2 regions of the Mycobacterium sp. NPDC003323 genome follow, and region 1 is predicted to be linked to the other one. Evidence: riboswitches for the same ligand, from Rfam matches in the RefSeq annotation. Region 1 holds a riboswitch; the other holds the start of a gene.
The links. Region 1 has a riboswitch for cobalamin ahead of ACWDUN_RS14565 (ABC transporter substrate-binding protein). Riboswitches for the same ligand answer to the same signal wherever they lie in the genome.
Positions count from the first base shown of each region.

Region 1 (7,086 bases):
CGACTCCATCTCGGCGGCCCGGGAGAACGCCCGCGGCGCGCGGGAGGTGACCTCCACCGAGATGTGGGAATGCCTCAACACCACCTACAACGCGCTGGCCGAACGTGAACGCGCCGCCCGGCGTCTGGGGCCGCACGAGTTCCTGGGCTACGTCGAGGGCAGGGCAGCGATGTTCGCCGGGCTGGCGGACTCGACGCTGTCGCGCGATGACGGCTACCGGTTCATGGTGCTGGGCCGCGCCATCGAACGTGTCGACATGACGGTGCGCCTGCTGTTGTCCCGCGTCGGCGACAGCGCGTCCTCGCCGGCGTGGGTGACCGTGCTGCGGTCGGCGGGTGCCCACGACACCTATCTGCGCACCTACCGCGGCGTGCTCGACGCCGGCCGGGTGGTCGAATTCCTGCTGCTGGACCGGCTTTTCCCGCGTTCGGTCTTCTACTCGCTGCGGCTGGCCGAACACAGCCTCGAGGAACTGCAGAACGGTAGGCACAACCGGGTGGGCTCCACCGGTGAGGCACAGCGCCTGCTCGGGCGTGCCCGCAGCGAGTTGGAGTTCCTGCAGCCCGGCCTGCTGCTCGAATCGCTGGCCGATCACCTGTCGGGGCTGCAGAAGACGTGTGCCGATGTCAGTGAGGCGTTGGCGGTGCAGTACTTTCACTCCGCTCCGTGGGTGGCCTGGACCGACGCGGGCAAGCACGGTGCCGTCGTCATCGAAGAAGGGGAGATCTGACAGATGTGGCGGATGCGCGTGGTCCACGCGACCGGATACGCCTACAAGTCACCGGTCACCGCGTCGTTCAACGAGGCGAGGCTCACCCCGCGGTCGGACTCCCGGCAGAACGTCATCCTCAACCGGGTCGAGACCGTGCCGGCCACCAGGTCGTATCGCTATCTCGACTACTGGGGTACCGCGGTGACGTCCTTCGACCTGCATGCCCCGCACACCGAACTGGAGGTCACCTCGTCCTCGGTGGTGGAGACCGAGGTCGGGGAGATGCCCGCGGAGGCGGTCAGCTGGGAGGATCTGCGCGCCGAGGCGGTGATCGACAGGTTCGACGAGGTGCTCAGCCCCACCGACTACACACCGGCGAGCAAACGCATCCAGCGTGTGGGGCAGCGCATCGCCAAGGAGTACGAACCGCAGGAGGCCGTGGTGGCCGCCGCGAACTGGGTGCGCAGCGAACTGGACTACGTCCCGGGCACCACCGGTGTGCATTCGTCGGGGCTCGACGCGCTGCGGGAGGGCAAGGGGGTGTGCCAGGATTTCGCGCACCTGACCCTGATCCTGTTGCGTAGCATGGGGATTCCCGCCAGATATGTGTCCGGGTACCTGCACCCCAAGCCGAAGGCGGCGGTCGGTGACACCGTCGACGGGCAGAGCCACGCCTGGGTGCAGGCCTGGACCGGCGGTTGGTGGAACTACGACCCCACCAACGACACCGACATCAACGAGCAGTACATCACCGTCGGCGTCGGCCGTGACTACTCCGATGTCACCCCGTTGAAGGGCATCTACTCCGGCGAGGGTTCCACCGATCTGGACGTGGTGGTCGAGATCACCCGCCTGGCCTGAGCGGGCGACCTCACGACGTCTTCGTGCAGACGCCGGGGTGGACCTGGACCCGGTGCAGATCGTCACCGAGTTCGATCTGCCGGTCGAACCGGCCGGCGGCCAGCGCCCGCCACTGGTCCTCGGTGCCCTTGACCATCGCAGGCACATAGTGGGTGAGGATCAGGATGCCGACCCCGGCCCGGGCCGCGGTCTCGGCGGCCTGCTCGACGGTCGAATGATAGTCGCAGATGTCGCGGATGCGTTGGAGCGGCATCGAGTCGATCAGGTCCTTGCGAATCACCGTGTGCACCAATGCGCCCGCGCCGGCGGCCAACTCGTCGAGGGTGTCGCACGGAACGGTGTCACCGGCCAGCACGACCGAGGCACCGTCGTGCTCGATGCGGAAGCCGATGGTCGGCGCCACGGGCCGGTGGTCGGTCGGGGCCACGCTGACCCGCACACCGACCTCGTCCCAGACCGCGCCCTCGGTGAACTCGTGCACCCGGACCAGCGGCGGAGCGCTCAGATCGCCGTGATGGGCGATGCGGTAGCCGATATCGTGCCCCAACGCGGTCAGCGTCGCCTGCACCAGGGCCGACGTGCCCGGCGGCCCGATGATCGGCAGCGGCACCGGGTCCGGGGTGAACGTGGTGATCCACCTCGTGATGAGGACGTCGCCGAGATCCACGATGTGGTCGCTGTGCAGGTGCGTCAACAGCAGCGCGCTGAGCATGTTGGCGCCCGACCCGGCGGCGGCGAGCCGCTGCAGCACCCCGCGCCCGCAATCGACCAGGAAGGTCTGCTCACCGGCGCGGATGAGGGTCGACGGGCCGGCCCGGTCGGGGTCGGGGAGGGGGCTTCCGGTGCCCAACAGGGTGACCTCGATCATCGCTCAGATATACCGTTCGGATGCCGGTCGGTTGCCGACATTCGTCGAATCGGATCGCGATCCGTCGTAGCCTTGATTGTGTTCGTGGTCACACTGTGGGGAGGGTGTCATGCGCATCGCCGACGTGCTGAAGAACAAGGGAGCCAGCGTCGCGACCATCACCGCCGAGACGTCGGTGGCCGACCTGCTGGCCGGGTTGGTCGATCGCAACATCGGGGCGATGGTGGTCGTGGGCCCCGACGGGCCGGTCGGCATCGTGTCGGAACGCGATGTGGTGCACCGGCTGCACGAGCTGGGCGGAGATCTGCTGAACCGTCCGGTCAGCGAAATCATGACGACCCACCTGGTGTTCTGCTCACCGGACGACTCGGTCGACAGCCTGAGCGCGGCCATGACGCACCACCGGGTGCGGCATATCCCGGTGCTGCAGGACGGCCGACTCGCCGGCATCGTCAGCATCGGTGACGTCGTCAAGACCCGCCTGCAGGAACTCGAATCCAGCACCGAGCACTTGCAGGCATACATCACTCAGGGCTGAAATGAGGGCATGAGCTCCGTTGCCGTCCGCCCCGCAGTGCGGGCCGACACCGCCGCGCTGTCCCACGTACTCGGTCGGGCCTTCTTCGACGACCCGGTGATGGCTTGGATGCTGCCCGACCCACAGGCTCGCCGGGCCAAGCTGCACAAGCTGTTCGCCGCACTCACCCGGCACCACCATCTGGCCCGCGGCGGGGTCGAGGTGGCCACCGCCGGATCCGGTATCGCCGCAGCCGCGCTGTGGGATCCGCCGGGGCAGTGGCGCCACACCACCGTCGAGGAGTTGCGCGCCGCGCCGTCGATGTTGTGGACCTTCGGTGCCGCGGTGCGCCGCGGTATGCAGGTCTCGGAATTGATGAAACGGTCCCATCCCGAAGAGCCGCACTGGTATCTGGCGGTCATCGGCAGCGACCCGCAGGTGCGCGGCGGCGGACTGGGCCATGCCTTGATGCGGTCCCGGTTGGACCGCTGCGACGCCGAGTTCGCGCCGGCCTATCTGGAGTCCAGCAATCCGGACAACATCGGCTACTACGAGCGCTTCGGATTCGAGGTGACCGGCGAGATCACCGTTGCAGACGGGCCGACCCTGTACCCGATGTGGCGCACGCCAAGGTAGGGTGCGGGGACCGACAGCAGGGGAATCCGGTGTGAATCCGGAGCTGACGCGCAGCGGTGTCGAGGTGTGACCTCGGAGCCCGAATGCCTGCCGCCGGTGAATCGTTGGCGGCTCCGCGTTCGAGCCCTGCACCGAAGGAAGTCATCTCGTGCGTGTGTTCACCACACTGTCAGCTGCACTGATCCTGCTCACCGGTTGTGGGGCCGCTGATGTCCCCGACGCCGCGCCTGCCGCACCCGACACCGGCGGCCGCACCAGCTATCCGCTGACGCTGGACAACTGCGGCGTGCAGGTCACCTTCGACGGACCGCCGCAGCGGGCGGTGTCGCTCTATCAGGCCTCCACCGAGATTCTGTTGTCGCTGGGATTGGCCAACCGCATGGTCGGCACCTCGACATGGTTCGATCCGGTGCTACCCGAACTGGCCGAGGACAACGAACGGGTGCCGCGGTTGGCCGACAACGATCCGGGGCTGGAGACGGTGCTCGATGTCGAGCCGGACATCATCACCTCGGCCAGCGCGCACACCTTCACCCCGGCGGTGGTGGGCGAGCGCGCACGACTGGCCGAATTGGGCATCCCCACCTATCAGTCACCGTCGGTGTGCGTCGACGCCGATGTCGACGGTGAGACGGTGACCAGGACCGCGCCCCTGAAGATGGACACGCTGTTCCGCGAAATCACGGAACTGGCACAGATTTTCGATGTCCAGCAGCGCGGCGAGGAGCTGATTTCGCAATTACGCTCACGGCTGGCCGACGCGCCGGAGATGCCCGGTGACGGTGCCACCGTCGCGTTCTGGTTCTCCGGGCTGCGCACGCCGTACATGGCCGGGTGCTGCTCGGCGCCGGGGCTGTACGCGACCGAGGTCGGTGCCACCAACGTGTTCGCCGACGCGCGCGAGGATTGGCCCGAGGTCAGCTGGGAGGCCGTCGCCGACCGCGATCCCGACGTCCTGGTTCTGGCCGACCTGAGCCGCAAGCGCATCGACGGTGACGCGTTGGACGCCAAGATCGGTTTCCTGGAATCGGATCCGGTGACGCGCAACATGTCGGCGGTGCAACAGCAGCGCTATGTCGTGCTGACCGGCTCGGAACTGGATCCCGGGATCCGTCAGATCGACGCCATCGAGAAGATCGCCGCCGGCTTCGGGGTACGCCGGTGATGGCGCGTCGATACGCGGCGCTGGCCGCGGTCCTGCTCGTGGCCGGCTGCGGGCACGACGACACCTCGGCCGAGGCGGCGACCACCCCGGGTTTCCCGATCACCGTGCACAACTGCGGCCGCGACGTGGTGATCGACGCACCACCGCAGCGTGCGGTCGCGCTGAACCAGGGCTCCACCGAGATCCTGCTGTCGCTCGGGCTGGCCGACCGGATGGTGGGCACCGCCACCTGGACCGACCCGGTCCGGGAGAATCTGGCCGACGCCAACGCCGCGGTGCCGCGGCTGGCGGACAACAAGCCCGCTTTGGAAACCGTGCTGGACGCGGAACCGGATTTCGTCTCGGCGTCCTTCGCGGGAACGCTGGGGCCCGGTGGTGTCGCCGACCGCGACCAGTTCGAATCCCTCGGTGTGCCCAGCTATCTGGCGCCGAGCGACTGCGTGGGGAAGGTGTCGGTCAACGCCGACGGGGCCCGCACCGAACCGTTCACCATGGCGGCCGTCTACACCGAGATCCGGGAATTGGCGCGCATCTTCGACGTCACCGACCGCGGTGAGGAGCTGATCGCCGATCTGGAACAACGGGTCTCGGCGAGCCGAATGCAGGCCGATGCCGATCTGGCGTACTGGTTCTCCGATGTTCGTGCCCCGTACTTCGGCGGGTGCTGCGGATCCCCGGGGGTGATCACCGACACCGTGGGGGCCCGCAACATCTTCGTCGACACCACCGAGGAATGGCCGCAGGTGAGTTGGGAGGTCATTGCCGAGCGGGATCCCGACGTGCTGGTGCTCGCCGATCTGAGCCGTCGCACCATCGACGGTGATGCCCTGGACACCAAGATCCGATTCCTGGAGAGCAATCCGGTGACATCGCGGATGACGGCCGTGCAGCAGAAGCGCTATGTGGTGGTCAACGGTGCCGATCTCAATCCGTCCATCCGTACGGTCGACGGCGCCGAGAAGGTGGCCGCGGGGTTGCGCCGATTCGGATTCGCCGACGGCCGTTGATGGTGCGCACGCGTTCGTTGCCGGTGCTGTGGGTGCTGGGTCTTGCGCTGCTGGTGTTCTCGGCGGCCGTGGCGATCACGATCGGCCCGGCGGCGCTGTCGGTCCGGGACGTATACGGGATCGTGGCCGAGCATCTGGGTGCCGGTCCGTCGGGTGCCACCCGGATCCAGGACGGCATCGTGTGGCAACTCCGGCTGCCGCGGGTGCTGTTGGCCGCGGTCTGCGGTGCCGGGCTGGCGCTGTGCGGGGCGATCCTGCAGTCGTTGCTGCGCAATCCGTTGGCCGATCCGTTCGTGCTCGGGGTGTCCTCGGGTGCGTCGACCGGGGCGGTGCTGATCGCGGTGCTCGGCGTCGGTGCCGGCACCGTGACCCTGTCGGGCGGCGCGTTCGTCGGTGCGGTGCTGTCCTTCGGGGTGGTGCTGCTGCTCGCGTATGCCGCCGGTGGTGGTACCGATCGGGTGGTGCTGGCCGGAGTCGCGGCCACCCAACTGTTCTCGGCGCTCACATCGTTCATCGTGCTGTCCTCGGCCGACGCCGAGCAGACCCGCGGCGTGCTGTTCTGGCTACTGGGCTCGTTGGCCGGGGTGTCGTGGAACGACGTCGCGGTGTGCAGTGCGGTGGTGGGCGTGGGTCTGGTGTGCTGCCTGGCCTACGCCCGGGCGCTGGACGCGTTCGCCTTCGGTGACGATGCCGCGGCCTCGCTGGGCGTGTCGGTGCGCCGGGCGCGGATCGTGCTGCTGGTGCTGACCGCCCTCATCACGGCCGCGCTGGTCAGCGCCGCCGGTGCCATCGGGTTCGTCGGGCTGGTGCTGCCGCATGCCGCGCGCTTCGTCGTCGGGCCGGCGCACCTGCGCCTGTTGCCGACGGTGGCGATCTTCGGGGCGGTGTTCATGGTGTGGGTCGACACCCTGGCCCGCACCCTGTTCGCGCCTCAGGAGCTGCCCACCGGCGTGGTGACGGCCTTACTGGGTGTCCCGGCGTTCGCGATGATCCTGTTGCGCCGCAGGGGGATACCGTCATGAGCTTGCAGGCGAACGATATCGGTTGGACCCGCTCGGGCCGGCTCGTGCTGGACGGCGTCACCATCGGACCGGCGCCCGGCGCCACGGTCGGGCTGTTGGGGCCCAACGGCTCCGGGAAGTCGTCACTGCTGAAACTGTTGGCCGGTGTGCACCGGCCCAGCGAGGGCACGGTGCACCTCGACGGCGAGCCGGTGGCGCGGATATCGAAGCGCGCGCTGGCCCGCCGGGTGGCTCTGGTGGCTCAGCACTCCGAGACCGAACTGCACATCACCGTGCGGGATGTCGTGCGCCTGGGCCG
Region 1 covers NZ_JBSFSB010000005.1:100,660-107,745, reverse strand. Annotated here, with positions in the region: gene ACWDUN_RS14590 (alpha-E domain-containing protein) at 1-730, shown strand, start outside; gene ACWDUN_RS14585 (transglutaminase family protein) at 734-1,573, shown strand; gene ACWDUN_RS14580 (ribonuclease Z) at 1,584-2,441, opposite strand; gene ACWDUN_RS14575 (CBS domain-containing protein) at 2,551-2,979, shown strand; gene ACWDUN_RS14570 (GNAT family N-acetyltransferase) at 2,989-3,594, shown strand; cobalamin riboswitch at 3,560-3,700, shown strand; gene ACWDUN_RS14565 (ABC transporter substrate-binding protein) at 3,743-4,759, shown strand; gene ACWDUN_RS14560 (ABC transporter substrate-binding protein) at 4,759-5,766, shown strand; gene ACWDUN_RS14555 (FecCD family ABC transporter permease) at 5,766-6,788, shown strand; gene ACWDUN_RS14550 (ABC transporter ATP-binding protein) at 6,785-7,086, shown strand, end outside.

Region 2 (7,086 bases), on a different contig from region 1:
GGACCGGTATCCCGGTGTTCAAGCTGACCGAGGCCGAGACCACGCGCCTGCTGCGCATGGAAGAGGAACTGCACAAGCGGATCATCGGCCAGGAGGATGCCGTCAAGGCCGTCTCCAAGGCGATCCGCCGCACCCGTGCCGGCCTGAAGGATCCCAAGCGTCCGTCCGGCTCGTTCATCTTCGCCGGTCCGTCCGGTGTCGGTAAGACCGAGCTGTCCAAGGCGCTGGCGAACTTCCTGTTCGGCGACGACGACGCGCTCATCCAGATCGACATGGGCGAGTTCCACGACCGCTTCACCGCCTCGCGGCTGTTCGGTGCGCCTCCGGGCTACGTCGGCTACGAGGAGGGCGGCCAGCTCACCGAGAAGGTGCGCCGCAAGCCGTTCAGCGTGGTGCTGTTCGACGAGATCGAGAAGGCCCACCAGGAGATCTACAACACCCTGTTGCAAGTCCTGGAGGACGGTCGCCTCACCGACGGTCAGGGCCGCACGGTCGACTTCAAGAACACCGTGCTGATCTTCACCTCGAACCTGGGCACCTCCGACATCAGCAAGGCGGTCGGGCTGGGCTTCACCCAGGGCGGCGGCGAGAACAACTACGAGCGGATGAAGCTCAAGGTTCACGACGAGCTGAAGAAGCACTTCCGTCCGGAGTTCCTCAACCGCATCGACGACATCATCGTGTTCCACCAGCTGACGCAGAACGAGATCATCGAGATGGTCGATCTGATGATCGGCCGGGTCGGCAATCAGCTGCGGGCCAAGGACATGGAGATGGAGCTCACCGATCAGGCCAAGGCGCTGTTGGCCAAGCGCGGTTTCGATCCGGTGCTGGGTGCCCGGCCGTTGCGCCGCACCATCCAGCGCGAGATCGAGGACCAGCTGTCCGAGAAGATCCTCTTCGAAGAGGTCGGACCGGGCCAGATCGTCACCGTCGACGTCGAGGGCTGGGACGGCGAGGGCGCCGGCGAGAACGCGAAGTTCACCTTCTCCGGTCGGCCCAAGTCGGCCGGGTCCACCGAGGACGCGGACCTGGCGGCCACGGTCGCCGAATAGCGCACACCGTGAGACGGGCGGTCACCTGACACAGGGTGGCCGCCCGTTTTGCGTGCCGGTCAGAGCTGATCGGGTCGGGTCACGATGCGACCCAGCGTGCGCGAGACGGCCGCGCCCCACCCGATGCCCAGCCGCGCGCCGGTGAGCACCGCCTCGTCCAGCAGCAACTCGTGGGTGCAGCCGCGCGACAACCCCGTCGCGCCCAGGACCAGGCTTTCCTGCGACCAGGTCCACGCCACGTCGACCTCGTGGGTCGCCAGGACGATCGCCGTGCCGCCATCGGCCAGCGCGCTCAGCGTGGCCAGCAGATCCTCGACCGCCCGCGGGTCCAATCCGGCGGTGGCCTCGTCGAGCAGCAGCACCCGCGGCCGCATGGCGACCGCCCCGGCGATCGCCACCCGCTTGCGCTGCCCGAAGGAGAGCAGATTCGGGGTCCGGTCGGCCAGATCGGCGATACCCAGCGCGTGCATCGCCTCGTCGACCCGGTCGATCACCTCGGCCCGGCCCAGGCCGAGATTGGCCGGGCCGAACGAGACGTCGGCCCGCACGGTCGCGGCGACGATCTGGTCGTCGGGTTCCTGCAGGACCATCTGCACCCGGCTGCGCAGCCGGGTCCGGTCGGCGCGTGACCGGGTCAGGACGGTGCCGTCGAGGCGGACATGACCCGCGGTCGGCTCGGTCAGACCCACCAGGATCCGCAACAACGTCGTCTTACCGGAGCCGTTGGCGCCCAGCAGCGCGATCCGTTGCCCGGGCCGCAACGAGAGGTCGACACCGTCGAGCACCCGCGGTCCCCGCGGGTAGCTGAACCCGACACCGGCCAGGGCGAGGACCTCATCCATTCCAGAGTCTCCAGGACAGCAGGGATACGACCGCAATCACAGCAAGCAACGCGGTGGACAGCGCCAGCCGGGCCGGACGCACCGGCCGGTCGGCGGTGAGGACGGCGGTGCAGCCGGGTTCGGCGCGCAGCGACATCGCCTCCGACATCGCCCGGGCCCGGTCGGTCGCGCGGACGAAGATCAGCGCGGTCTGCGAGCCGATGGCCGCGATGGCATCCCGCGGATTGCGCAATCCCAATCGCAGCCCGACCGCCTCGCGGGCGCTGCGCGCCGACTGCACCAGGATCCCCACCAGCCGATAGGTCAGGTCGGCGACATGGCACAGCGGGGCGGGCACCCCGGCGCGGCGCGCCAGGTCCAGCAGGTCTGCCATCAACGTCGTCAACGCCAGTCCGATGGTGGCCGCCGAGGCCGCCATCGAGCGCAGCGCGGTGTCCACGGCCAGATCCACACCGCCGGGTTCCAGGTGCGCTCCGCCGCGCAGGCTGACCGCGATGGGCACCGACCCGATCGCGATGAACAGCACCGGACCGAGCAACACCAGCAGGAACAACCGCACCCGCACCCGGGCCAGCACCAGCGTCACCACCGCGGTTGCGGCGAGAACCAGCGGTGCTGCCGTGCGCGGTGGCAGCACCATCGCGCACAGCAGCAACCCCGCGAACAGGAACAGTTTCTCGGCGGCGGGGTCACGCGCCCACCGGTTCTGGGCGGCGCTGATCTCGAGCGGATTCACGCGGGCGGCTTACCGCTGGGCGGTGGCCGCTTCTTTCCGTCCCCGGTGCCGGCCGGCGTACCAGCCGATCGCAGCACCCAGGATCAGACCACCCGCACCGGCCTGGATGGCGAACAGACCGGATTCGACCTCGCCGGGCAGTTCGCCGACCAGCGGGGAGAACCACGGCTCGTAGTCCGCGTGGATCTCGGTGATCACTTCCTCGGCCTGTCCGTCGGCGCCACCGAACTCCGCGTCGGAGTCCTGCGAGTAGCCGTACAGCAGCGAGCCGATGGTGATGATTGCGGCCAGCCCCAGCAGCGCGATCGTCATCATCACGACCGAGCGCCCGGTCGAGGTGGTGTTGGCGGTGCTCACGTTCAGACCTCCTTGCGATCGCCGACGGGCAGTTCGTCATCGGCGCCGGCCGGCATGTCGGCGCGCCGCAGGAAGCCCAGCCGCACCAGTTCCGAGGACGCCACCTGCATCAGCACCCGCACCACGACGACGGTGACCAGGCCCTCGACGATGGCCAGCGGTACTTGGGTGGCCGCGAAGACGGCCATGAACTCGGCGAAGCTCTCCCCGAAACCGCCTTCGGCGGCCGGGAAGGCCAGGGCCAGCTGGAAGCTGGTGACGATGTAGGTGAACAGGTCGGCGACGAAGGCCAGCGCGAACACCGCCGGCAACACGCCCACCCCGGCCTTGCGCAGCAGGTAGAAGACGCCGAAACCGGCCCACGGTCCGGCGATCGCCATCGAGAACGCGTTCGCGCCGAGGGTGGTGATGCCGCCGTGGGCCAGCAGCAGCGCCTGGAACAGCAGCACGATGGTGCCCAGGAACGCCATCACGGGTGGTCTGAAGATCGCCGTGCCCAGGCCCGTGCCGGTCGGATGCGAGCTGGAGCCCGTCACCGACGGCAACTTGATGGCCGACATGACGAACGAGAACGCGCCGACCGCGGCCAGCAGCGGACCCGCGGACGGGTGCTTCCTGACGGTGACGACGACCTGTCGGGCGCCGTAGACGACGAATGGGGCCGACGCGACGGTCCATCCGATCGCGTGCGCCGCAGGTAGGAATCCCTCTGCGATGTGCATATGTCTGACGTGCCTTTCCGCCCAGCACCTCGTGGGCATCGATATCGGTGCTGCGGCCGGTCTCCTGGCTCACGGGTCCACCGGACCACCGTGGTGGTCCGCAACGCCGGAGTCCGCCTTCCCGCCCGCACGACGTGCGAGCAGTGGCACCGATGGACGCCGACTTCCCGTTTACAGTGGCGAGGGCCGCCCCGGTTTCACACCGGGTTCCCGAACGCCGCAGCAGGGCGAGCATACATCGCGGTATGCGCATGAGTCGGCGATGTGGTCAGCTGCCCACCGGGATCAGACCGAATGACTCGGTGGCGACCGACAGCAACCAGGTCGCCGCGGTCAGGCTGCGATACTGCGGCCAGTTGAGCTGATAGCTGACCACCCAACCCTGCCCGGTGCGGTCCTCGGCGTACCAGCTGAACGTGAGGTCGCCGGGCAGGTTGCCGCCCTTGGCGCCGACATAGCCCCACCGGGATTCGTCGAGTTCGATGCCGGGGGTGGCCGACAGGATGTCGCGTACCGGTGCCGCCGGCCCGGTCGCGGCGGCCTGCAGCGCGGCGTGCACCCGGCAGATGTCCATCGGGGTGCCGTACCACTCGATGCCGTACGGCGAGGCCGGGACCCGGGTGAGCATCGGATCCGGTTCGTAGGGAAGGGCTCTGGTGTCCGCGAGCATCTGCGCGCGGCGCTGCGGGGACGCGTTTTTCCACTCGGCGCGCACATCGGGCTTGCCCCAGCCGATGGAGAACAACTCGTGCGCGGTGGGGAAAGGCGTCATCTTCGACGGGTCGTGATGGCCTGCGGTGACCAGCGCCCGTTCCACCGCGCCGGGACCGAGGCGGGCCATCAACATGTCGGTGGCCATATTGTCGCTCGCCGAGATCATCTGCTGCGCAGCATCTCTCACCGATACCGTGGATCCGGGCTCGAGCTCGTCGAAGCCCGCCGAGCCGACGGCCTTGTCCGCCTTGGTGATGGTCAACCGCTCGTCCCAGTCGACGGTTCCGGCGTGGACCGCATCGGCGAGCGCGAGCAGCACGTACAGCTTGAAGATCGACGCCAGCGGCATGGACTTGTCGACGTCGGTGCCCGCGACCTGCACGCACTTGCCGTCGTCGACCTTGGACACCTGATAGGCGTAGGCGGCACCGGAGCGGGCGATCGCGGCGTCCACATCCGACCACTGCCGGATCCGGGGTTTGTCGACGGTGACCTCGAAGCGGTCGACGAGACCGCCCGCACCGGTGCGCATCTCGATCATCTGCTCGATGCCGTAGGAATTGCGCACGTGCAGGGTGGCCTGCCCGGCGCCCAGTGACATGGCGGTGACGGTGATGGGGCGGTCGGCCCAGAGCCGGTCCATCGCCCCGGCGACGTATTCCACCTGTTGCGGCGCGGCCAGCGTGGCCACCGGCACGACCCCGATCGGCCAGTCGGAGTTGACCATGTCCAGCAGTTGCTTGGCGCGCAGCCCCTGCGGGGTGTTGGTCTCGATGTGCATGCCGTACGCCGCATCGGCCACCGGCGGGCCGGTGTGGGCGCAGCCGGATGCCGCGAGGACGGCAGCGGTGGCCAGGGCGGCTATCTGCAGCGCGCGCCGCGGCGTGTTACTTACCGGTCCCCGCAACGTCCAACACAACCTCGAACTCCAGCAGTGAGGCACCGGTGGCGACCGGCTTGTTCTGCTGGCCGGCGTGCGCCTCCACGGCGGGGCCCTGGGCCCAGGCCTGGAACGCCTCTTCGGACTCCCACTGCGTCACCACGAAATAGCGGTCCTCGCCCTTGACTGGGCGCAGCAGCTGGAAGCCGAGGAAACCGGGCTGGTTGTCGACGGCGTGGGCGCGATGTGCGAACCGCTTCTCCAGTTCCGGGCCTGCGTCGGCCGGGACCTCGATGGCATTGATCTTCACGACGGGCATGTGCATGAGGCTACCCGGGCCGGCCCCCGGCAGGATGTCGGCATGCGAAGCGATCTTTTGACCGCGCGCGGTGGCACCGGTGCGCCGCTGGTCCTGGTGCACGGGCTGATGGGACGCGGCAGCACCTGGTCGCGTCAACTGCCGTGGCTGACCGCGCTGGGGACGGTGTACACCTACGACGCGCCGTGGCACCGGGGTCGCGATGTCGCCGATCCGTACCCCGTCAGCACGGAGCGTTTCGTGCAGGATCTGGGCGACGCGGTGGCCGGACTCGGCTGCCCGGTGACGCTGATCGGGCATTCGATGGGCGGCCTGCACTCGTGGTGTCTGGCCGCGCAGCGCCCGGATCTGGTGACGGCCGTCGTCGTCGAGGACATGGCGCCGGACTTCCGCGGCCGCACCACCGGGCCGTGGGAGCCGTGGCTGCGCGCCCTGCCGGTCGAGTTCGATGCGGCCGAGCAGGTGTACCGGGAGTTCGGCCCGGTGGCCGGGCAGTACTTCTTGGAGGCCTTCGATCGGACCCCGACCGGCTGGCGGCTGCACGGTCACACCGATCGATGGATCGAGATCGCCGCGCAGTGGGGCACCCGCGACTACTGGCAACAGTGGCGCGATGTGCGCGCCCCGGTGCTGCTGCTGGAGGCCGGCGGCACCGTGGCACCGCCGGGGCAGATGCGCCAGATGCATGAAACGGGTTACCGCACAACCTATCTGCAGGTGCCGGGGGCGGGACATCTGATCCACGATGATGCTCCCGACGCCTATCGCGACGCCGTACACGGCTTTCTAACGACGCTCGCCGGAGGCGCTTGAGGCGGGCCAGACGGGGTGCTCGGAGAACCGGCTGCGGATGGCGTCGAGTTCGTGCTGGGTGCGCAGCCCGTCGCGGTCCTCGGCGTGGAAGCTACCGGCCAGTGGTGCGGCGATGCGGAACTGATCCAGGGACAACCGCAGGATGCCCTGGCGGTGGGCGGCGCGGATCAGGAACGCGCCCAACAGGAACGGCGCGAGTATGGCGAGGGTGATCAGTGCTGTGGTCATGGCAGTAATACTCCGTTGATAAATATCCAGCCAACAGTGGCAGGAATGACACCTTGAGATAAAATGCTGCCATGGCGATATCGAGCGTATCGGTGCTGGTGCTGGACGGTCTAGCGATTTTCGAGTTCGGCGTGATCTGCGAGGTGTTCGGCATCGACCGATCCGCCGACGGGGTGCCGAACTTCGATTTCAAGGTGTGCGGACCGCGGGCCGGCGAGCCCATCCGCACCTCGGTGGGCGCGACGCTGACTCCCGACCACGGCCTGGACGAGCTGACCGGCGCCGACCTGGTGGCGATCCCCGCCATCAGCGGATCCGACTACCTACCCGAGGCGCTGGATGCGGTGCGCCGCGCCGTCGACTCCGGGTCGACCGTGCTGACGGTCTGCTCGGGCGCCTTCCTGGCCGGTGCGGCCGGAC
Region 2 covers NZ_JBSFSB010000003.1:281,137-288,222, reverse strand. Annotated here, with positions in the region: gene clpC1 (ATP-dependent protease ATP-binding subunit ClpC) at 1-1,055, shown strand, start outside; gene ACWDUN_RS11005 (energy-coupling factor ABC transporter ATP-binding protein) at 1,115-1,897, opposite strand; gene ACWDUN_RS11000 (CbiQ family ECF transporter T component) at 1,890-2,633, opposite strand; gene ACWDUN_RS10995 (energy-coupling factor ABC transporter substrate-binding protein) at 2,643-2,990, opposite strand; gene ACWDUN_RS10990 (energy-coupling factor ABC transporter permease) at 2,993-3,712, opposite strand; cobalamin riboswitch at 3,750-3,949, opposite strand; gene ACWDUN_RS10985 (serine hydrolase) at 3,981-5,333, opposite strand; gene mhuD (mycobilin-forming heme oxygenase MhuD) at 5,314-5,625, opposite strand; gene ACWDUN_RS10975 (alpha/beta fold hydrolase) at 5,668-6,438, shown strand; gene ACWDUN_RS10970 (hypothetical protein) at 6,412-6,666, opposite strand; gene ACWDUN_RS10965 (GlxA family transcriptional regulator) at 6,738-7,086, shown strand, end outside.
Region 2: it holds a riboswitch for cobalamin, as region 1 does, so the genes downstream of both, ACWDUN_RS10990 (energy-coupling factor ABC transporter permease) here and ACWDUN_RS14565 (ABC transporter substrate-binding protein) in region 1, are expected to answer to the same signal.